DNA from 3 places in the Blautia sp. OM07-19 genome. Region 2 is predicted to be linked to each of the others. Evidence: a T-box and tRNA genes for the amino acid it is inferred to sense, from the RefSeq annotation. Region 2 holds a T-box; the other regions hold tRNA genes.
The links. The T-box of region 2 lies ahead of proS (proline--tRNA ligase). A T-box ahead of a tRNA ligase gene usually reads a tRNA of that ligase, here a tRNA-Pro.
Positions count from the first base shown of each region.

Region 1: it has a tRNA-Pro gene. The T-box ahead of proS (proline--tRNA ligase) is inferred to sense a tRNA for this amino acid. The anticodon was not compared.
Region 3: it has a tRNA-Pro gene. The T-box ahead of proS (proline--tRNA ligase) is inferred to sense a tRNA for this amino acid. The anticodon was not compared.

Region 1 is NZ_QULA01000014.1:17,486-25,336, reverse strand. Features, by position in the region: gene DXC01_RS10930 (PcsB-like coiled-coil domain-containing protein) at 1-605, shown strand, start outside; gene pduB (microcompartment protein PduB) at 695-1,411, opposite strand; gene DXC01_RS10920 (iron dependent repressor, metal binding and dimerization domain protein) at 1,623-2,192, shown strand; gene DXC01_RS10915 (hypothetical protein) at 2,234-3,049, shown strand; gene DXC01_RS10910 (PD-(D/E)XK nuclease family transposase) at 3,751-4,578, shown strand; gene DXC01_RS20635 (amino acid ABC transporter ATP-binding/permease protein) at 4,948-6,261, shown strand; tRNA gene DXC01_RS10895 (tRNA-Pro) at 6,590-6,663, shown strand; gene DXC01_RS20890 (hypothetical protein) at 6,787-6,915, shown strand; gene DXC01_RS10885 (MATE family efflux transporter) at 6,974-7,851, shown strand, end outside.
Region 2 is NZ_QULA01000001.1:470,099-477,949, reverse strand. Features, by position in the region: gene DXC01_RS02110 (CotS family spore coat protein) at 1-414, opposite strand, end outside; gene DXC01_RS02105 (CCA tRNA nucleotidyltransferase) at 530-1,846, opposite strand; gene proS (proline--tRNA ligase) at 1,848-3,281, opposite strand; T-box leader at 3,358-3,576, opposite strand; gene DXC01_RS02095 (LTA synthase family protein) at 3,657-5,564, opposite strand; gene DXC01_RS02090 (deoxycytidylate deaminase) at 5,578-6,066, opposite strand; gene rpiB (ribose 5-phosphate isomerase B) at 6,183-6,644, opposite strand; gene DXC01_RS02080 (L-threonylcarbamoyladenylate synthase) at 6,641-7,705, opposite strand.
Region 3 is NZ_QULA01000002.1:170,541-178,391, reverse strand. Features, by position in the region: gene DXC01_RS03445 (isopeptide-forming domain-containing fimbrial protein) at 1-2,480, shown strand, start outside; tRNA gene DXC01_RS03440 (tRNA-Pro) at 2,553-2,626, opposite strand; gene DXC01_RS03435 (hypothetical protein) at 2,754-3,689, shown strand; gene DXC01_RS03430 (hypothetical protein) at 3,709-4,350, shown strand; gene DXC01_RS03425 (transglutaminase domain-containing protein) at 4,373-5,098, shown strand; gene DXC01_RS03420 (hypothetical protein) at 5,120-5,932, shown strand; gene DXC01_RS03415 (MBOAT family O-acyltransferase) at 6,005-7,516, shown strand; gene DXC01_RS03410 (hypothetical protein) at 7,503-7,851, shown strand, end outside.

The sequences.
Region 1 (7,851 bases), on a different contig from region 2:
CAGCAGCCGAGGCAGCGGCAGCAGAAGCTGCAAATGAGGAGGATTCTTCTGATTACAGCGAGGATGCATCCAGTGACGAGGATTACTCTGAGGACGAGTCCTATGATGAGAGTGATGATTCCTACACAGAGGATAGTTCTTCTGACAGCTCCGATGATTATTCTGAGGATGATAATGCAGGAACTATCGATGATGACAGCCAGTATACAGATGAAACAGAGGATACTTCCAGTGATGATTCCAGCGAGGATACAAGCTCTGACAGTTCTTCTGACAGCAGCGATACATCTTCCAGCGACAGCAGTTCTTCTTCTGACTCCAGTCAGGGAACTTACCTTGGAAACTTCAAGCTGACTGCTTACTGTAACTGTGCGATCTGCTGCGGAACAGCAGGAAACGCAACAGCCAGCGGAACCATGCCGGTAGCAGGACGTACCGTAGCCATGGCAGGCGTACCGTTCGGAACCAAACTTCTCATCAACGGCAACGTTTACACCGTAGAAGACCTTGGAACTCCATACGGACACGTAGATATCTACTGCAGCAGCCACAGCGAGGCGCTGAGCTTCGGACTGCAGTATGCAGATGTTTACCAGCTTAACTAAATTCAATTATTAATGAATATAATAAAAAGCCTGTACCCCAGGATCACTTGTCGGTTGGATGAGTGGTGTGGGGCGCGGGCTTTTTTGATTTACAGGTACGGTGTACCGGGGATTTCGGGGTAGCTGCCCATGCCGATGAGGAGTTCGAGACCAACTTGGCGGGCTTCGAGGACGGCGGCTTTGACGGCACTGGCATCACCGGAGATACCGAGGATGACTTCATTGGAGTGGCTGGTGCCGATGCTCGGGGTCATGTAGCAGGCGATGTTGACGGCGGAAGCTTTCATTGCGGTGTCAGCCATGACGAGACCGATCGCAGCAGGGGATCCTGCCATGAAGCCGAAAGCCTGTCCCGGTACAGCGTGGAAAGCTTTTTGCAGGGCTGCGCCTGCGCTGGCGGAAAATGTAAATTCAAGATGTCCGGAGTCGCTGATGTACAGCTCTCCGGCATTTTTTTTCGTGAGTTCAAGTGCGAGTTCGATCGCGTGGCGTACATCGGAAACATCGTTACCGCCGATCACGATGTAGTTGCCGTGGCCGCCCCAGCCCTTGGTGTCTCTTGGAAATTCGATGGAGAGGACTTCGGTGTTGGTGGCTTTGACTGCGTCGTCTATTGCGGTGATTTGACCGGCGGCTCCGGTCCGGGAGCTGAAGAGACCGAGGGTGTGGTATTTGGTGCTGATGTTCATGGTGGATAGTAAGGTGTCATCTATGCCGGAGATGACGAGGCCGATGGTGTCGAGGACGGTGGTGCCGACGAATTCGGTGCGGGTGCAGTGGGTGCTGATGTTGTGTATATCTATCATAGTGGGTTCTCCTTTCGCCCGCCGCTGGCGGGCGAGTTTTGTGTGTTAGTTATAATATACGATATATTATTGAGTCTGACAAGGGCTTTGAAAAGCCTTGCGAGGGGAGGGCACTCATAGTTGCGAAGGTCGTTCTCCCCTCGCGCTCCCCTCCTGACCACGCGGAGGGCTGTTTCGCTGGGCGCGAAAAGCGCTGGGGCTATTGACGGGGGTGGAGTGTGGGTATCGGCATGAGACTTTTGCTCAGTTTCTGCAGTTTGTCGGTGTGGGAAGTGAAACCGCCAGGGAGGATGCCTGCCGTATGGAGCATATCGTCAGCGAGGAGACAGTCCGGCAGGTTTGCAATTTTGTGAATTATGGAGAGACTTTTGAGAGAGTTTTGCGGTATACGGATCTGAGTTATCGGTATGCACCTGGAGACTATGTTTTTTTGATGGGGATTTATTATATGGAAAAAACGTATCCCCGCAGGTTCGCGCGGGAATTTCATGATTTTTCCCAGAATATCAGGCTTCATGTCGAGGAAGAAAAAAGCTGGTTTGAGCTTGAGATCGATCCGGAGCCGGACAGTAATCTGGGCTGTCTCTGGTACAAAGATCAGCAAAAATGGATCCGTGCGGAACTGCATAAAGGGAAACCTGTCATTCCTTCTGATGTTTTTGAATTTTCAATTCAGAGACAGGACCCTGTTATCGAGGGAAATGCCCTGATCGCGTTTGCGAATGAGGACGAGGAACCGGTGGACTGGAACAGCAGGGAACTGGATGTTCATATATGGTAAGACTGGCTCGTTTTTTTACTGGAAAGGAATATACATAAACTATGAAAGATCTACTCCATCCTTCACTGCTTCAGATTAACTATCTGATGACTCTGGAAAAAATTGAAAAAAAGCGTGGCTGTGTGGGGACTGTTGCTGATATCTGTGGTGTGAGCCACGGTCCGGTAAGTCGTTTTTTTAAGGAATGTGTAAATTATGGGTATCTGACGGAACAGTATACTTTTACTGAGGCTGGCATCCGTGCACTCAGGATGTACGAGCGCATTCTGCAGTCCACGCAGTCTTATCTGACCCGTCTGGGAGTGAGCGAAGGATCCCGGCAGGAATCGCTTCGCCAGCTGATAGAAAATGTCGATTATGAACTTCTTCTGTCTATCACCAGAAGTGATACACAGGTAAAAAAAGATACTACGATCTCGCAGGAATCTTTTACGCCGAATTTCCTGGAAAAAGTCCTTGAAAGGGGCAATTATGAGGTGGGGATAGCGCTTCATCAGGTGAACCGTACCGGCGGCCCGCGTCTTTCCATGGCACATCAGGGGTTTGAGCATATTGCGGTGATCCGTAATAATAGCCGGGGAAGCTGGCTCGAACTTACGATCTGTCCGGTACATGGCATTTCCCGGATCGATGGCAAGGATATGACGGGGTGGCTTTCGTCCCTTAAGTATGAGAATCATGGGCAGCTGTGCGAAGTTGATCTTCGCGCGAATAAGGTGAGAATCCCGCTGAGCGCGTGTCGGTTTACGCGGAGCAGTCATGGGAATATTAAGGGAATGATCATGATCACGGTGACTTGTACTGCGGGGAAGGCGCATATGCCGGAGAGCACGGCGTTGCTAACCTTCTGGATGTGAGGGGAGAGTGCTTGTTTGGAGGTGGTGAGTTGGCTGAGAGTTATTTATTAAGATTTTTTTGTTGGCTTGAATCTACTTGATTGTGGTTTGGGCCATTTTTTTATGGGAATTTTGTGGATTCGGATACCAATAGAAATCAGATCTATACAAACCATCCCCAGTCCCAACCAACAATCTGCGTGTCCACAGGACACCCTACCCCATACAAAACCCAAGACTCAAGGAGCCACAGCGCAACCCAGAATCCCATTCATACGAAAATCTCCCGACCTGAAACACCAGGAGAATTTTTCAAAGGGCACCCCACACGACAAAATTTCCGTCCAACACCCAGCCCGGGGGTTGTCAGGGGACGGGCGACGTCCCTTGACGGTCTTCTTACGCCACCCAGGCGAAAAATCCCCCGGACAAAAGGCAAAAAATAAAAAAAGTAGAAACAAATATTTACCTAACTTTATAAAAAGTTTCGTTGACCAGAAATATAATTCTTGTTAAAATTAAGAACATAAAGTACTATAAACAAGGAGTTGATACAGAAAAAACTTCATCTGCACAGAGGTCAAAAATTTTCTGAAACAAAAACCCAAAATTAAAAATACATTCCGATAATACTCTAAAAAAATACATTTCAAGCTGATAAAAAATTACATAAAACACACTGCAAAATTATTTTATCATTACGAATGGAGGACGTTATCGAAATGGGAACCACTGGTATAGCTCCAGATAATGAACTGGAACAGCGCTACATAAGATACAAAGACGTAATAAAAGAACTTACGATCATGAATGATATCTTCATGCGAAATGTACTGAAGAAACGCGAATGTGCAGAATATATTCTGCGTATCATAATGGAAATGAAGGACCTGCAGGTTGTGGATCACATTGTCCAGAAGGATTACAAGAATCTACAGGGCAGATCAGCAATTCTTGACTGCGTGGCAAAGGACGATAAAGATAAGAGATATAATGTAGAAATCCAGCAGGAATCAGAAGGCGCATCGCCGAAAAGAGCACGCTATCACAGCGGCCTGCTGGATATGAACACATTAAATCCGGGTCAGGATTATGAGGAGCTGCCGGAGAGTTACGTGATCTTTATCACACGAGATGACGTACCAGGAAAAGGTCTGCCGATTTATCATGCAGATCGGGTCATCGAAGAAACGGGAGATATGTTTGGAGATGGCGCACATATCATATATGTAAACTCCTCAATTCAGAACGAGGACACAGACCTGGGACGATTAATGCATGATCTGCATTGCAAGAACGCAGATGAAATGTATAGTGAAATCTTGTCAAAACGAGTATCAGAATTAAAAGAGACAGAAGGAGAGACGGGTAGTATGTGCGAAGCATTAGAAGAATTGATGAAAGAAATGCGTCAGGAGTGCGAAATAAACGAACGCAGAAAAACGGCAAAAGCTCTTTTTCAGAGGGGAATGTCAATAAAAGAAATCGCCGAAGTCATCAGCGAAAAAGAAGCCACCGTAGAGAGTTGGTTGGAGGCTGCCGGGCGGTGAGGAAGAAAATGTAGAAAGCTGGCTGGAGGCTGTCGGGCAGTAATGAAGAGAGCGTAGAAAGTCAGCAGCAGGTTGCCAGGTGGTAATATAAGTTGACTTTAACTAACCACATGCGTTAGCTTCATAGAAGATGAGTTAGCGTAAAGTAACCATCCCGGCACCCACCCAGGCCGATGATACCGAAATAGCAAGGTTGCATCGATTTATGTACTTATTCTATTTCTCGATGCCTATTATGCCCGATATGTAAAGTTTGCGTCATCGATTTATACGCTTGCGTGGCGTGCTGCATTATGTGGAACAGTACTGCAATCATTTTATTGCGTTTAAACTGCTGGCGATCACCCGGCAGCAGGGGTGTTTGCACTGGTGGCATATCTGGTTGTGGGCGTTGTGATCCCGCTCTGGAACGGCAGAAGAGGCGGCGGCAGCGGTATGAAATTCCGTACGGAATTTGGCAAACTGAACAGTTTTGTGCTGGATTCTCTGCGTGGTCTGGACGAGACGATCCAGTACCAGCAGGGCGCGAAACGTGCGGATGAGATGCAGAAGAGGTCTGACGGACTGGCGGGGATGCAGAAGAAGTTGAGCGAGATGGAAGGAAGCCAGAGATCAGTGACGAATCTGGTGATCCTGATCGCGTCTTTCGGAATGCTGTTTTTGACGCTGAATCTGTATGGACAGGGCAGTATCGGATATGACGGAGTGCTGACCTGCACGATCGCCATGATGGGCTCCTTCGGCCCGGTTGTGGCACTGTCAAGCCTTTCCAATAACCTCAACCAGACGCTTGCAAGCGGGGAGAGAGTGCTGTCGATCCTTGAGGAGAAACCGCAGGTAGAGGAAGTTGAGGGCGAGTGGATGCCTGGTGCACAGGCGTGCAGGAATGTGACTGCTGATGTGCAGAGTGGTGCAGGGCAGAGGAAGTCTGCTTTGGTAGTGGATGGTTTAAAACGGGATGCTGCCAGTGCATCTGATGGAGTGGGAGTGTCTGCAAAGCAGGATGTTGGTAATGGTGCTGCAGGATGGACATTTTCTGGCGCAGATGCGGAGCATGTGACGTTTGCATATGATAATGAAGTGATTCTGGACAATTACTCACTGGATATTCCGGCAGGAAAGATCCTGGGGATCCACGGGGCGAGCGGTTCTGGTAAATCCACACTTCTCAAGCTGTTGATGCGTTTCTGGGATGTGAATTCCGGCGCGCTCCACGTAGACGGCGAAGACGTGCGAAAGATTCCTACAAAGCATCTCCGCGATATGGAAAGCTACGTGACACAGGAGACCCACCTGTTCCATGATTCCATAGCCAACAACATCGCAATCGGCAAGCCGGGCGCGACGCGCGAGGAGATCATGGAAGCCGCCTGCAAAGCGTCCATCCACGACTTCATCATGCACCTTCCCAAAGGCTACGACACAGAAGTAGGCGAACTCGGAGACACCCTCTCCGGTGGCGAAAAACAGCGAATTGGCATCGCCCGCGCTTTCCTTCATGACAGTCCATTCCTTCTCATGGACGAACCGACCTCAAACCTCGATTCCCTGAACGAAGGCATCATCCTCAAATCCCTCAGAGAATCCGCAGAAGAGAAGACGGTGGTTCTTGTACCACACAGGAAATCCACTATGAATGTGGCAGATGTGGTATTTGAGATGAAAGATTTCGCCCCAATATAACGCTATCTCCGGCGCTCCTACCGCCGAAGAAATAATATCCCCGCCCCGCGGAGCCTCACCCCGCGGGCGGGGATATATTATTAGAGGAAGTAACGGGCAAAATGCCTCATTTTATAGGAGATCTTGACGACTGCCGCGATAATTTGCGAAACTCTCAAAGCATGTTTCTTGTAGTTCGAATAATACAAACAAAACACACGATACAATCACTTATATCCCAACAGAAAATTTTTTTAAATTTTTTCAAAAAACCTGTTGACAATTCCGATACCCTATAATATAATATGTCTTGCGTTGAACGACATAACAAATTTAAACAACGAAATAACGAAGTGTGGCTCAGTTTGGTAGAGCGCTGCGTTCGGGACGCAGAGGTCGCAGGTTCAAATCCTGTCACTTCGACTAACGATGAAGGAATTCCTTATTTTAAGGAGTTCCTTTTTACGTTGTCATAGAAAAACAAGAAATTCTCTCTCAAATCTTTATGTCGAAATTTGCGATGACAACAATATTCCGATCTTTGCGATGACAGCCAATACCTTTGCAAGCGACCGCAAAAACTGCCGCGATGCGGGAATGAACGGATATATCCCGAAACCTGTCAGCATCAAGGAGATTACGGATACTTTGAACGGAAGTACACATCAGTTATAATTTTACAGAAATCATGAGGGACGAGCGATCGTCCCTTTTGTGAAGAAAAGAGGAAAAAATGGTTACAGATCTGACAAAGGAACATCCGGATAAAACGTTATGGCGTTTTTGGCTTCCGATGATGTTCAGTGTGGCTTTTCAACAGATATACAATATTGCGGACAGTATGATCGCGGGAAGATTTGCGGGAGAGGATGCGCTGGCTGCGGTTGGGGCGTCTTACCCGATCACTGTTATTTTTATGGCATTTGCTGTGGGAATGAACCTTGGGGCATCTGTGATCGTATCAAGACTGTTTGGAGCGGGTGACCGCAAGGGTGTGAAGCGTGCTGTCACGACGGCTTTTGCCTCATCACTGAGCCTTGCTGTGATTCTGACAGTGTATGGATATTTTTTCTGCCGCAATATGATGGAATGGATCCACACGCCACAGAATATCATGCAGGACGGTGTGCTATATCTTAAGATTTATGTGTTTGGACTGATCTTTCTGATGCTGTACAATGTCTGTACGGGGATTTTTACTGCACTTGGTGATTCCAGGACGCCGCTGTGGTTTCTGCTTGGATCATCGGCAGGAAATATTGTCCTGGATCTTCTGTTTGTGGCGAAACTTCACTGGGGCGTAGCCGGTGTTGCATGGGCGACATTTATTGCACAGGGGATTTCGGCGGTGCTGGCGCTTGTTACATTGCTGGTGAGACTGCAGAAGTTTGCAGGAACGGAAAGAGTGCCGCTGTTTGACAGGAAACTTTTTGTACAGATCCTTGCAATTGCGGTGCCGAGTATTCTGCAGCAGAGTGTTTTGAGCGTGGGTAACCTTTTTGTCCAGGATATCGTAAACAGATATGGGTCAGCAGTCGTTGCAGGATATTCCGGGGCGATCAAACTGAATACATTTGCGATCAATATTTTTATGACGCTTGGTTCCTGCCT
Region 2 (7,851 bases):
ATGTCTCTGATAGATATCTTCCAGTGAAGGTTCCATATAATCCTGAACCAGTGGAAGTTTCATATATTTATGCATCTGTGCCAGAGTCCGCACGCTCCGCAGGATATCCTCCTCCGACCTGGTATCGCACTCCCTTCCCTCATACCAGAACTGCAGTGTGTATGGGATATTATCACGGTCCCGGCTGACCAGATTTCCTTCTTTATTCGGAAGATAACGGTCAACCCGGCAGCCGGCAGCCGAAAGTCCCTCGAGAAGTTCCTGCTGCTTCTTAAGCTTCTTCTCCGTCCCCTTGAATTCTTTCAGGATAAAAAGCCCCTCCTCGCAGCGGCAGAGAAGCGCCCCCCGCGTGCGGGCTGTGGAGAGCACGGTCAGGCTGTACTGTTCCAGCGTACTGAGTCCATAATCATACAAATTAAAATCCCCCTCTTGTTTTTGTACCTTCTATCTTATGTACCCCTTCACGCAGAAATGCAAAAAAGACTGCCGCGGTACTGCTTCATGTGCAGCCGCAACAGCCTTAAGGATGTCAGATGAGTGACATTAATTTTTCTTTTGTATTATCCTCCGGAACATCCAGAACGTGCTCCAGAAGCCGGTTCAGGATCTCGCCAAGTTCCGGTCCCGGCTTGTATCCTGCCTGGATCAGATCTCTTCCGGTCACTGCCAGTGTCTTGAGGGAAACGCACTGATTCTGCTTCAACATTTCCTCATAGCAGGCTTTTACGCTCTCCTGCCGGGCAATCTTTTCATCACGGCGGTATTCGCTCTGTGCCAGCATATCTGCTTTCTGGACTTTAAGATATAATGGAAAAAGTTCCTCCCCGATCCTGTTCACAGCCCTTCTCACAGATTTCATCTGTCCCTCCGGTCTGTCGTCATGATAACGGATCAGATGGGAAACCTGCATGATCGTATCATTATCAAATTTCAGTCGGCGAAGGATCTGCTTCGACATCTCCTCACTTTTTACCGCATGCATTTTGAAATGATCCCGTCCGTTTTCGTCCGTGGTCTTCATAACCGGTTTCGCAATATCATGAAGCAGCATCGTCAGGCGCAGCACCTTGTCCGCCTCCACATAAAGAAGGCTGTGCAGGATATGCTCTCCAACGGTAAAGCAATGGTACGGGGTGTTCTGTTCCGTTTCCATGCAGCGGTCAAACTCCGGCAGAAATTCTTTCGTGATTCCTGTTTCATATGCCACACGGAGATAATCCGGATGCGGCGAGACAAGAAGCTTCACAAGTTCTGCCTGAATCCTCTCGGCACTGACATTCCGGAGATTCTGAGTCAGTCTGCTGATCCCCGCCTTCGTCTCTTCCTCGATCTCAAAACCAAGCTGTGCCGAAAAACGCACTGCCCTCATGATACGCAGTGCATCCTCATGAAAGCGCTCCAGCGGATCACCTACACAGCGGATGACCTTGTTCTGCATATCATCCATCCCGTGAAAAAGATCGACAATTCCCTCCTTCGGATGGTATGCCATGGCATTAATCGTGAAATCTCTGCGTTTCAGATCCTCTTCCAGACTGGAAGTAAACGTCACCTGCTTCGGATGACGGCCATCTTCATATTCACCGTCCACACGGTAAGTTGTCACCTCATAACCTTCCTTATCCATCATTACCGTGACAGTACCGTGCTGGAGCCCGGTATCTATCGTGCGTGGAAATAATTCCTTGACCTGATATGGAGAGGCAGAAGTGGTGATATCCCAGTCGTTGGGGCAGCGTCCCAGAATAGAATCCCGGACACAGCCTCCGACTACATAAGCCTCATGACCATTTTCATTTAAAACCCGCAGAATTTCTTCTGCATCGGATGGAATCGTTAATTTCATATTAGTATGCTCTTCCCCAGTAAACCATCTTCTTCGCCGGTTTTCCACAGCATACGCAGACATCGCTCAGATGCTCCTGTTCAAACGGCATACATCTGGATGTTGCCTGAACATCTTCTTTGATCTTGTCCTCGCACTCGCGGTTTCCACACCACATAGCTTTGACAAAGCCCGGTTTGTTGTTGATGGTGTCTTTGAATTCTTCGTAGTTTGTTGCAACATAAGTGTGAGCATCGCGGTGTGCACGTGCGCGCTCCAGCATTTCCTTCTGCATAAGATCAAGAACTTCCTGAACTTTGGACGCAAGTTCTTCAAAGGAAACGACATATTTCTCTCTTGTATCACGACGGCAGATAACAGCCTGTCCGTTCTCGATATCCTTCGGTCCACATTCGATACGAACCGGAATTCCTCTCATTTCCTGCTCTGCGAATTTGAATCCCGGGCTTCTGTCGGTGTCGTCTACTTTGACACGGATGCCAGCTGCCTTGAGTGCTGCAGACAGTTCATCTGCTTTCTCAAGAACGCCTTCTTTGCGCTGCTGGATCGGAATGATGACTGCCTGAGTCGGAGCGATTCTCGGAGGCAGGACAAGTCCGCTGTTGTCACCGTGAACCATGATGATCGCACCGATCATACGTGTTGTCATACCCCAGGATGTCTGGTGTACGTATTTCAGTGTATTGTCCTTGTCTGTGTACTGAATGCCGAATGCTCTGGCGAATCCGTCACCGAAGTTGTGGCTTGTACCGGACTGAAGTGCTTTACCGTCATGCATCAGGGACTCAATTGTGTAGGTAGCTACTGCACCTGCGAATTTTTCTTTGTCTGTCTTCTGACCTTTGATGACCGGGATAGCCAGAACTTCTTCGCAGAAATCAGCGTACAGGTTCAGCATCTGGATCGTTCTCTCCTCTGCTTCCTCTGCTGTTGCGTGTGCAGTATGACCTTCCTGCCATAAGAACTCTCTGGAGCGAAGGAACGGACGTGTTGTCTTCTCCCAGCGGACTACAGAGCACCACTGGTTGTATACCTTCGGCAGATCTCTGTGAGACTGGATATCTTTCTGATAGAAATCACAGAACAGAGTCTCAGAAGTCGGACGTACACAGAGACGCTCCTGAAGTTCGTTCAGTCCACCGTGTGTTACCCATGCTACTTCCGGTGCAAAACCCTCTACGTGGTCTTTCTCTTTCTGAAGAAGAGATTCCGGAATGAACATCGGCATGTATACGTTCTGTACACCTGTCTCTTTGAATCTACGGTCAAGTTCGTGCTGGATGTTTTCCCAGATCGCATAACCTGCCGGTTTGATCGCCATGCATCCTTTTACGCTTGTGTAACCGCACAGCTCTGCTTTTTTTACAACGTCAGTATACCACTGTGCGAAATCTTCTTCCATGGAAGTGATAGCTTCTACTAATTTCTTTGCCATGATTTTCTCCTTTTCTGTAAATGATTTTATATCAGATCAGAGGCTTCTGTGTATAAAAAAAGTCCTCTGATCCCGGTAAAGGGACCGAAGGACTTCGGCGGTACCACCCTAATTAGCAACTCCTGTATGCCAGAAAAAAATTGCTCTCTCAAGCTCCCTTAACGCTGGATCTACGCTGCACTTCACTTGTACAGAGCTCCGAGGCCGGTTCCACGATTCGCGCACAGAATCCTCACACCATATGGATTCCTCTCTGAGATTGCTCCTCATGTACTATTCTCTTCATCGCCGTTATCTTATTTATGCCAGAAAACTTCTGCATATTTGATATTTATTCTATTCGAAATATCTGGTGATGTCAAGAGTGATTTTACCTCACTCAACTGTAAAAGCACTCTCTCTGATCTGTTTTTTCTCAAACTGGTTATTATACTGCAGAATCTGATATTCGTTCAAAAGGGTCTGGTATTTCTCCGGAAGATCGTCCATAGTATACCAGTTTCCGTCTTTATCACACACTGCACCCACTCCGATGATCGGAAGTTCCTCTTTCAGATTAGCAAGGAACTGTTCATATTCCGTAAGCTGAACACCCGCTTTTTCGAGCATGCTGGATCCGAGGTAATTGCAGCTGATATCCTCTTCTTTTGTCTCAGACGGGTAATTTGTCCATATGATATATGGTGTAGTGTAAGTTATCTGAGATTCTATAGTTTCCAGACTGCTTTTCTTTTTGCCAAGGAGCTGTTCAAAAAAGCCATCCTCAAGCTGCGGCCAGTGATCTCCGAACATGACGATCATTGTTGGTTCGTCAACTTTTTCAAAATATGTGAGAAGATCCTTAAACGCGAGATCCGACTGTCTTGCAAGTGACAGATAAGTTTCTGCATACGGATATTCTTCATCATAATTTAATTTGACATCCGGTTCATAGTCTTCTCCATTTGTAGTTTCATCATAACCGCCATGGTTCTGCATCGTCACACAGAATGTAAAAAGCTTCTGATCCTCTTCTTTATCCTCATACATCTTAATTATTTTGTCATAGACAGTCGCATCACTGTAATAATGTTTACGGACTCTGTCACAAAATTCATCGCCCCAGTTCTCTATACTCAGGAATTCATCAAATCCCATTCTCACATACACCTTAGAGCGATTCCAGTTGGATGCATTGTTCGGATGCATTGCTACAGGTTCATAGTCCTGTGACCCCAGGATATCTGCCAGACCATACTCCGGATCCCTGACATAAAGTTCATATGGCTGGCAGGCTGCCGGGAAAAACTGAATGCTGTTTCCTGTCAGAGCCTCATATTCGGATCTCGCTGTTCCACCTCCAAATGTCGGTACATGCAGCTTACCATACGTCACATTCTTATTCAGGCTGTGAATAAATGGCAGAATTTCTGTATCCGTCTGAAGGTCACCTGTACTTTCAAAATCCGCAAGACTTTCATTCATGATCATGATAATATTCTGCGGAACAGTCTGGTTTCCTGCAGCTGTTTTCTTCTCTTCGGAAGTTTCTTTCTCATTTTCTGCCAGGATTTCATCTACTTTCTGCTGTGAATAACCATCTGGCTTTTCAACACTGATGTACCGCGCCTCAAGTAAAAGTGTGTATAAATACCCTTTCTGAGTATAGTCTTTGTTAACATTCCAGAGATTAACTCCCTGTGCATTCTTGAGAAGTGGAAGTGCCTGCACTGCTACAATAAAAAGTATTACCAGACTTCCCATACGGCAGATCAGATTTTTCCTGCTCTTTTTTCCAAGTTCCAGTTTCTGGAATACAAACTGGAAGATAAGGAATGCCGCCTCAAAAAACAGTATTATTTTGAGATGCCGCGGTACCGTGAAACTGTAATTTCCCATTACATCCGCTGCTGTTCCCATTCCCAGAACGTCCAGCAGCATAAATGCCTGCCCACGGAACATAACGACATAATAATTTACCAGTGTAATTACAGTCAGCAGTACTCCATATACCAGTACTGCCCATCGAATCTTCCGAAAGATGAGGATCAGTACAAAAAGCACTGCTATATAGATCCACATATTTTTTATGACATAATCTACCGGAATTTCTGTCAGTGATTTTACAACATTTCTGAACATTATATGTCCCAGTTGTTTCTGACCGCTCAGCCAGGTGATCATCTGCACAGCACAAAACATAACTACCGGTGATGCCACCAGCAGTAAAACACTTATAATATATCCGGGCAGGGAAGTTCTGCTTCCGGACTTAGCCTGTATGCTCTCTTTTTCTTCTTTCAAAATTTTCTCCTGTTCAGACAGTCAGATTGATCTCTCTGCCTGTCCGTTTGTATTTATAGTAACGTACTCCTGCCGCATCCAGCATTCGCTTGGACGCGATCACAGATGGTGTATTCTCGTATTTGTCACAGTCATAAACGATCGTCTTGATACCGGACTGAATGATTGCCTTGGCACATTCATTACACGGGAACAGGGAAACGTAAAGTTTCGCCCCTTCCAGGCTTCCGCCTCTGTAATTCAGAATCGCATTCAATTCGCTGTGCGTAACATACAGATACTTCGTATCCAGTGGTTCACCTTCCCTTGCCCACGGAAACTCATCATCAGAACAGCCCTTCGGAAATCCATTATAACCCATTGAAAGAATCTTGTTATCCTCACTTACGATGCAGGCCCCCACCTGAGAATTTGGATCCTTCGACCGCATGCCTGAAAGCATTGCCACACCCATAAAATATTCATCCCAGGAAATATAGCCTTTTCTTTTTTGATTATACATCTTCTGTAAAAACCTCCCCCGCAAATTTTGTTATTGCTGACAATAGCCAAATTTTACCGGCTTCCTGATATTCCAGAAAGCCGGCAGTAATTTTTTGTATATTTTATGATCGCGATTTATACTTCTGGATTCACATCCACGATATCTGTATCTTCTTCCATCTGTTTGATCCTGCGGATATGACGTTCCTCCTCAGAAAACGGAGTGTTCAGGAAAGTATCTACGATCTTGACCGCAAGTCCCGGGCCTACAACTCTTCCACCCATTGCAAGGATGTTTGCATTATTGTGAAGTCTTGTTGCCTCTGCACTGAAGCAGTCAGAACACAGTGCTGCACGGATTCCCTTGAATTTATTTGCTGTGATGGAAATACCGATTCCGGTTCCACAGATAAGGATTCCCTTATCACAGTCACCACTCTGGACAGCGATTGCCACTCGCTTTGCATAGATTGGATAATCTGTAGATTCCAGACTGTCACATCCGAAATCTGTATATTCCAGATTATGCTCCTCCAGATATTTGATGATCTCCTGTTTCAGTTCGTAACCGCCATGGTCACATCCTAATGCTATCATTTCTCTTCCTCCTGTGTCTTGATAATTTTGTGTCCGGCCGCCTTGAGAAGCCGGTTCATGATTGCCTGACCCATCCTTGGTGTATAGAAAGCTTCTGAATAGATCACATTGACCTGCGCCTCATCAAAATCTCTCAGTACCCCATAAAGATGGTGTGCAATCGTCTCTTCTTCTTCTCTGCTGCCTATGCTTAAAACCAGTCCGTCTGCGTACTGATCTTTCGTCTCGTCTGTCGCGATAATTCCTGTCTTCAGCCCGGTTGATGCCGCTTCACGGGTCAGACGGTTGATGCAGGCGATCACCTCATCCTGCGGTCCTTCTACAATGGACAGATCTGCCTTCGGTGCATAATGCCGATACTTCATTCCGGGTGCTTTCGGATGTACACTGCTGTCAGTGATCAGAAGACCTCTGTCCATACGGACATCCCCCAGTGTATCCTTAAGCATCTCAAGCGAAATATAGCCAGGTCTTAAGACTACCGGTACATCCTCGGTGAAATCAACGATCGTAGATTCCAGACCGATACCGACCTGTCCCCCGTCAATAATCATCTCAATCGCATCACCCAGGTCCTCCTCGACATGCTCTGCCATCGTAGGACTCGGTCTGCCTGAAGTATTCGCGCTCGGTGCTGCCACAAAACCACCGGCAGCTTTAATCAGTTCCTGTGCAATACGGTCGCTCGGGAAACGTACTGCCACACTATCAAGCCCTCCCGTAGTCTCCTTCGGCACAATATCTGCTTTTGGCAGGATCATGGTCAGCGGTCCCGGCCAGTATTTCTCTGCAAGGATACGTGCGCCCTTAGGAATCTCTGTCGTGATTTTTGCCAGATCGTCGATGTCTGCGATATGCACGATCAGCGGATTATCGGAAGGTCTGCCCTTCGCCGCATAAATCTTCATGGATGCTTTCGGATCCAGGGCGTTGCCGCCAAGTCCGTAAACTGTTTCCGTAGGAAAAGCGACAAGACCGCCCTCCTTTAATATCTTTCCTGCTTTTTGTATGGCTTCCATATCCAGATGCTCTGCATCCATTGCCACAACTTCCGCTTTCATTTCTGTATGTCCTCTCATTCTGTTTCGTTACTGTCCACTCCGTTCAGTTTTACTGAAGGATGTAGATTTTTCCATGATTTTCTCATGTGCTCTATTATAGTAGATTTCTGTGAAATGTACAACAGGCGATTTTGACGCATAATCAT
Region 3 (7,851 bases), on a different contig from region 2:
AAGATGCGGACGGAGATTCTGCTGAGATATCCGAGACAGATTTTGAAGAAAATATGGAACCGGATTCTTTCGATGTGACAGTCAGAGCAGAACAGGGAACGATTGTATTTGAAACGGATCTTCTGCAGCTTAAAGAGGAACAGGAAAAGCTGAGTGCCGATGAACTTTTGCAGATGCAGGAACGAGAACATCTTTTTGTGGCAGGAGAAGCAGTGGGTTTCTATATCCATCCATTTGAAGGATATGAGTGCACAGAAGTAACAGCAGAAAGTGAAGGAGAAGCTGTTTCGGTAACTCTGGGAGAAGATCAGAGATATGAGTTTGTTATGCCGGAAAGTTCTGTGATTCTGAATGCAGAGTTTGAGAAAATTCCCGGGGAAGAAAATGAAGAAGCAGAGATTTTCAATGACGGAGAAGAAGCGGAAGCAGTAAGTACTTCTGCCAGGTCTACAGCAGTCAAGGCTGTGGCAGCAAATTATAAGATGAGACCAGAGTATGCCTTTGCATATGCTTTTCGAAAAGGTAAGACGAAACTTACGGAGGTGCAGGGGGCTTCTGCAAGCCTTCCGGCTAAACTGGATGCGCAGTTCGGTTGGTCCCAGAATGGTGCAACAAATTACAAGAATACCTTTTCGGCATGCAGTATTCAGAATGCTGCACAGAAGGGAAAAATTTCTGCAAAGTATACAAATGTAGGGGAATATAAGGGCAAAATTGTAGACCTGAAAATTACAGTGCCGGAATGGGGTACGGTAAGCTATACACATATGGGTGTTGACAATACTGTGATTTCTCCATGTATTCTGTTTTATAATGACAGGATTGCCTTTTCAACACTTTCTGTAGGAATTGTGCGCTTTAAGTTTGAGTTCTTCGATCATGAAACCGGAGATCAGATTTCTCCTAAAGGGCATGTGACGATGATGGACCTTGACGGAGGTCAGGGATTTCGTGTTTATGACGGATGGGGCGTAGATGCCATGTATATCCGAAGCGGGTACGAGCATCTACAGGCGACGACCGGAACTACAAGTAATGGAACGGTATACACAGAAGTATGTGCTCCAGAAGGAACATCAACAGATAACAACGATGTAAAAGGCTGGTGTCATGTAGATTTTAATAAGTCCTTTACAGTAAACTGGCTTGCAGGTGCGGGTGGACTGACAGGAAAAACTCCGTATTCAGCGTTTTTTATGTCAGGGGCACAGACAGTTGGAACCTATGAGCCGAATTCGGAACCTGAGAAGAAAGTCGGAGCTGTTGATTCGTCTTATAGCAGCATGAAACGACGTGAATCGGAATCGGATACAGCAGCGGAAAAACCTTATACTATCCCAAAGACCAAGGAATTTGATTATATGATCTCACAGACAGTTCTTCCGGGAGATTACAAAAAATTTGAGGTCACGGATCAGCTGGATTCCTGCCTGGAGTACAAAAGTGCTTCTGTCGAAACTGCTCAGGGGAATGATGTCACGCAGCAGTTCACGATCACTGCTACGAAGAATACAGTGAAGTTTGCGGCTGCGAACAGCTTCCTGAAGACTGATGCGGCCTGCAATAATGTAACCTATTATTTCAGGATCCATGTAAAAGCCAAAGCAGACAGTGTGATTGCCGCTCATGGGCATTATAAAGACGGTATTTATTATCATATTTCAAACCAGGCAAAACGACGTCTTGATTCCTCACAGATGGCAGACACCCAGGAAACAAATATGTCATGGGTACGTGGGATTATTGAAAGGAACTGCAGCATCCGCAAAACAGATGCGGCAGACAGCACGAAAGACCTGACAGGAGCAGTATTTCAGGCATATGCATGGGATGAACAGAAAAAGAGTTATGCCATTACGGGAGAGCAGTTTGCGTATACGGAGAAAACGAAATTATATACGAAAAAACTGCAATATACAGACCAGAACAAAGGAAAATTCAGACTGGTCGAGACACAGGCGCCAGAAGGATACCTTGGGAACTGGAAAGAAGATATCTCTATTCTGGACGAAAACCAGGACTTTGCGCTGGAAGTGTCAAATGAAGGAATACGTCCGCCATATGGTGAGATAACGATAACAAAAAAGATCCTGGAGAATGATATTATCTGGGCGCATGGAAATCCGGTTTTCCGGTTTGTGGTAAATGGAACAGATCGGAAAGGAAAAGCGCACAGTTACGAAAATTATGTAGAGTTCAGACAGGAAAATTACGAAAAACAGGGAGGCTATGCCGTTTTGAGCTGCACAATAGCCAAAGTTCCATTTGGAAGTTACACGATCAGTGAAAAAGAAACGCTGCGTTATAAATTTCAGGGCATCACAGCAAATACTCCCAATGTACAGATTACAGGCAGAGAAGGAACAGCAGTTCTGGACAGTATAAATGAGACAGCAGCAGTTACCTTTACCAATCTGAAAACACGTTATGACGGCTACAGTCATACAGATGTCGTGAGAAATATCATACCAGTCGCATAAAAGAATAAAATAAAACAAAAAGGCTTCCGAACGACCATAACGTCCAGAAGCCTTTCCTGTTGAATAAGAACATCGGGGAAATGGGATTTGAACCCATGACCTCACGGCCCCCAGCCGTGCGCGCTACCAAGCTACGCCATACCCCGAGAATATGTAGTATTATAGCAAGCAGAAAATACTTTTGCAACTGCTTTTTTTATTTTGATGGTCAATTGATTGAAATTGTCCAAAGAATATATTATAATGTAAAAAAACTGGAAAGGAGAGGAGGGAATGAAATTGGAAAGAAGTAGTTGGGCTGGCAGAACGATGCTGGTGGTATTCTTTTTTGCATTGATCCTTTCATGTGGAGCAGGGGATGTTCATGCGGCAGTGAATAGCAGCGCGAAGACTTCAGCATCCACTGGTAAGGGAAGTACTTCGAAAGTCAAGAAGGGACTTATCTGGGAAAAGGGTGGTTATCGCTATTATGTCAATAATAAACCTGTCCGGAATACATGGAAGATCATCAAAGGTAAATATTACTGGTTTCGTGAAAATGGCGTAGCAGCCAGAGGTGGGGCATGCAATGTAAGAGGGATATATTATGTATTTGATATGAACTCTCACAAAGTGACACCTGGAAGCACGAAAGTCGTAAAGATAAACACATACTGGTTTATCGTCAACAAATATGGTAAAGGCGTTGGCGGATGGCAGGAAGTAAACGGCAGAGTCTATTATGCTTACAAAAGTGGCAGATGCATAGTCAACAGGACTATAAGCGGTCTCAGGCTTGGCAAGAACGGATATGCGGTGGATACCATGCAGGCACGCTGTAAGATGGCAGCAAGGAGATTTATTGCAAATCATACAACAGCAGGTATGACCAATCGTCAGAAACTGCGGGCATGCTTTAATTATATTATAGGTTATAATAGATTTGTAGGAAGCATGGATCCTACCCCTGCTGAATTCAGAAGCCGCAGATGGGTATACAAATACGCAGTTCAGATGTTTGAAAACGGTCTGACAGGAAACTGTTATGGAATGGCAAGTGCAGTCGCAGCAGTTGCAAAGGAACTGGGATATCAGCCGTATGTGATCACTCTGGCAGAGGGACACAGCTTTGTGATGATAAATGGACGCTATTATGATAACATGTATGGAGCTTTATTTGATGCGGCTTCACGCCCGTCTTATGTAGCACAGTATAAAATAAAATTTTAAATAAAAAAGGAGAATCAACATGAAAAAAACCAGAAAAATCTTGGCAGTAGCACTTTTCCTGCTGCTCATGCTGACACCGGTTGTTTCAGTTTCTCAGCCAGTTACTGTGCAGGCTGCTGCAAAAACAACCCTGAAGAAATCAGGCGGCAGATATTACGCTTATGAGAATGGCAAGAAACTGTGTAATGCTTGGCGTAAGATCAAGAGCGGCAAGGTCAGCTATACCTATTACTTTGGAGCAAATGGTGCAGCCTATCAGGCCGACAAAGAAATGATGGGAAAATACAGTGTAATTGTCAAAAAGATCAAGGGTCAGTATTATGGCTTTGATTATCTGGGACACAGAGTTAAGGGAGTACGTGTGGGAAGTACCTCTGCATATGGAATGCCATATGTATATTACTTCAACGCAAACGGGACTTACAACAAAACAAAAACAGCACAGTTGAGAGCTGCTTCCAGAACAAACAAAAATGCAACAACAATCAAGAAACTTCTCGGAAAATACAAAAAATACAAAATTTCCAAAAACAGTTGTTTCAGAAATGGAAACGGAGTGGATATCACCTATACTTATGATAATGTAGAGTTATCTGTATTCCGTCCAAAGGGTAAGAGCTATAAATATGATGTTGTAGAGAGCCTTGTTTCACGCTACTAAGAAAGAAGAGGGAGAATCTAGCATGAAGAAAAAATTAACAGCACTCGTTTTAAGTCTTGTGATCGCAGCAATGCCGGCAGCAGCTCCGGTTATGAATGTACAGACCGTGTCAGCGGCAACAACCAAAGCAGCTGTTCTGAAAAATACATGGAGCAAAGATCATAAATATTATTATGACAAAAACGGCAAAAAAGTAAAAGGAATCCGTAAGATCGGCAAATATACCTATATCTTTGATTCCAAATATACACTTGTGAAAAACAAGAAATATTACAAATACAACGCAAGTACTTACTACAGGATCGATACTCGGGGACGTGCAACCAAACTGTCTCAGGTAGAGACACTGGCAGCAATCCGTCTTCAGAAATGTGGCGGTAACTTAAGAAAAGCGTTTAACTGGTCAGCATCTCTTCGCTACAATGGAAACTACAAAGTGGCAAAGAAAAACCAGACATATTATGGAATTTATGGTTTCCGTACAGGAAGTGGTGACTGCTATGTGATGGCAAGTACATTTTACTGGATGGCAAAGGTTGCGGGATATAATGCACATTATGTAACTGGTTACGTAAACAAAGGTAAAGGCAACGGACCTCATGCATGGGTTGAAATTAAGGTCAAAAACAACACTTATGTATATGATCCAAACTTCCAGAAGGAATACGGACCGAAAGGTTACACAGGATATGCAGTCAAATACGGACAGAAAGGTACTTTGAAGTATATCAAGAAAAAAGTCTACTAAAAAGAGAGGCAGGACAGGTAAATGAAGAAAAAAATCGTAACAATTTTAATGACAGCGGCAATTGGAACCAGTCTGTTAGCAGGCCAGGCTGTTATGGCAGCAGACACAGAAACAGCGACAGAAGCCAAAGCAGATGATACCGGGGATTCCAAAGAAACAGAAGAAGAAAAAACAATCGGTAAAAAACCGGAAACAGATAAAGACGCAGAGGGTGTTTTCAGCCTGAAATTCAAGAACCTTACAGGTAAGGTGATTACAGAAGTGACTGTCAAGAATGAGAAAGATGAGAAATATCCGGATAATTTCCTCGAAAAAGATGACAAGTTTGCAGCAGATGAAGAAAGAACACTCTGGTTTGACCCGAATGCAGACACAGAAGATGCAGCAGAGACAGCAGATGACAAGGACACAGAAGAAGCATCTGAAACATCTGAGCCGGAAGTTCAGAAATATGATATGCAGATTACATTCGAAGATGGAACAACTGCAACACTTCATACACTTCCGTTTGGCGATACAGAGGAAGCGGAACTTCATCTTGAAGGAGAAGTTGCTTATATTGTATTTGACAGCAAGGATCTGAAGAAATCTGTCAATACAAAGGAAACAGAGCAGGCACTGGCACCGAAACCGACAGAAGCACCGGCACAGCAGACATCCTCACAGACAGAGGATTACAGCTATGATTACAGCTATGATGACAGTTATGATGATTACAGCTACGATGACTACAGTTATGATGATTCCGGAGATTCTGACGGCGGAAGCGATGATTCCGGAGATTCTGACGGCGGAAGCGATGATGGATGTCTGGACAATGCAATTTTGAATTAATCAGTCAGGCAGGGGCACTGCATTAAGTAATTAGTGCAGTGCCTTATTCTGGCTTATGCAGGAGAAAATATCATGTCATTAGTATCAAATCTTTTTTTATTGTTTGTAGCGGCAGGAGTTATTGTATATTATCTTGTGCCTGCAAAGTGGCAATGGCTGGTGCTGTTGGCTTTCAGTTATATTTATTACATAGCGGGAGGCATCAGATATGTTGGCTTTCTGCTGTTTTCCACGTTTGTAACCTGGCTGACTGCGCTTGCCATAGAAAAAATGGAAACAGCAGGGAAACACAAAACCGCAAGGAAATTTGTGATCCTTGGGCTGGTACTTAATTTTGGAATGCTTGGTCTTGTGAAATACACAAACTTTGCAATAGAGAATCTGAATGCCCTGTTTCATATGAATCTGAGGGGAATGCAGATTCTGCTTCCACTGGGCATTTCCTTTTATACCTTTCAGTCTTCGGGATATATTCTGGATGTATACTGGAAACGATGCAAGGCAGAACATCATCCCTTGAAATATGCGCTGTTTGTATCCTTCTTCCCGCAGATCCTTCAGGGACCGATCGGAAGATACAGCAGACTGGCACATCAGCTTTATGAGCCTCATAAATTTGAGAGCGCGAATATTACAAGAGGTCTTGAGAGAATTCTCTGGGGCTTTTTCAAAAAAATGATCCTGGCAGATTGGTCAGCGGTTTTTGTAGATGCAATTTTTGATAATCCGAATCAGTATGGCGGCTTGGCAATCTTTGGAGTCCTGTTTTATACGATACAGCTGTATGCGGATTTTTCCGGTGGAATGGATGTTGTAATTGGTATTGCTTCCATGTTTGGAATTGAACTGGATGAGAACTTTACCCGTCCGTTTTTTGCAACGTCTATTACAGACTTCTGGCATCGCTGGCATATCACCCTTGGTACATGGATGAAGGACTATGTTTTTTATCCGGTGACGCTTTCTGGATGGATGAAAAAATTTGGAAGATGGGCAAAAAAAGTCTTTGGAAAGAAAACAGGTCGTACTTTACCGATCTGTCTGTCAAATCTGATTGTATTTTTTGTAGTTGGTGTGTGGCATGGTGCAGCATGGAAATATATCGTATATGGTATGTATAACGGTATTATCATTGCATTCAGCGGCCTTATGGCAGGAAACTACAAGAACTGGAAGAAAAAGCTCAATATTACGGGCAAAGAGAACTGGTATTATGTGTTTATGATCATCAGGACTTTTGTTCTGGTAAACATCAGCTGGTTCTTTGACCGTGCAGATACCGTTGGACAGGCACTTCATATGATGAGACTGGCGGTGACCAGATTTGCGCCGGCAGAACTGCTTCTGATTCCGGCAGGCAAGGAGGGAACAGCATTTACACCTTATGCATTGCTGATTCTTGCAGTTGGATGCATGATTCTGTTTATTGTCAGCGTTCTTCAGGAACGTGGTATCAGAATCAGGGAGACGCTGTCCAGATGTAGTTTACCGGTCACAGTGGCAATTTATTTTTGCCTGCTGTTATCCATTGGTTTCTTCGGATCAACAGCGGCAGTAAGGGGATTTATCTATGCACAGTTTTAAAAAATTTTCAAAAGCAGTTCTCGTCATTGCAGTCTGCACAGCAATACTGATACTGCTGGATACAGCACTTTATCCCTGCACTTTTATGAGAAACGATGTACATACAGTTGTAACACAGCAGTTTGATGACATTATTCTGGGAACTTCTCATGGTAAAATGGATATTGATCCGGAGTCCATGGAGGAAGTGAACGGACGTACAGGACATAATCTCTGCGTAGGTGGTGAATATGGGATTGATGCATATTATCTTACAAAGCTGATTACAGAGAAGCAGAAACCGAAACGAATCATTTATGAAGTGGATCCGGGATATTTTGTTACCGAAAAAGAAG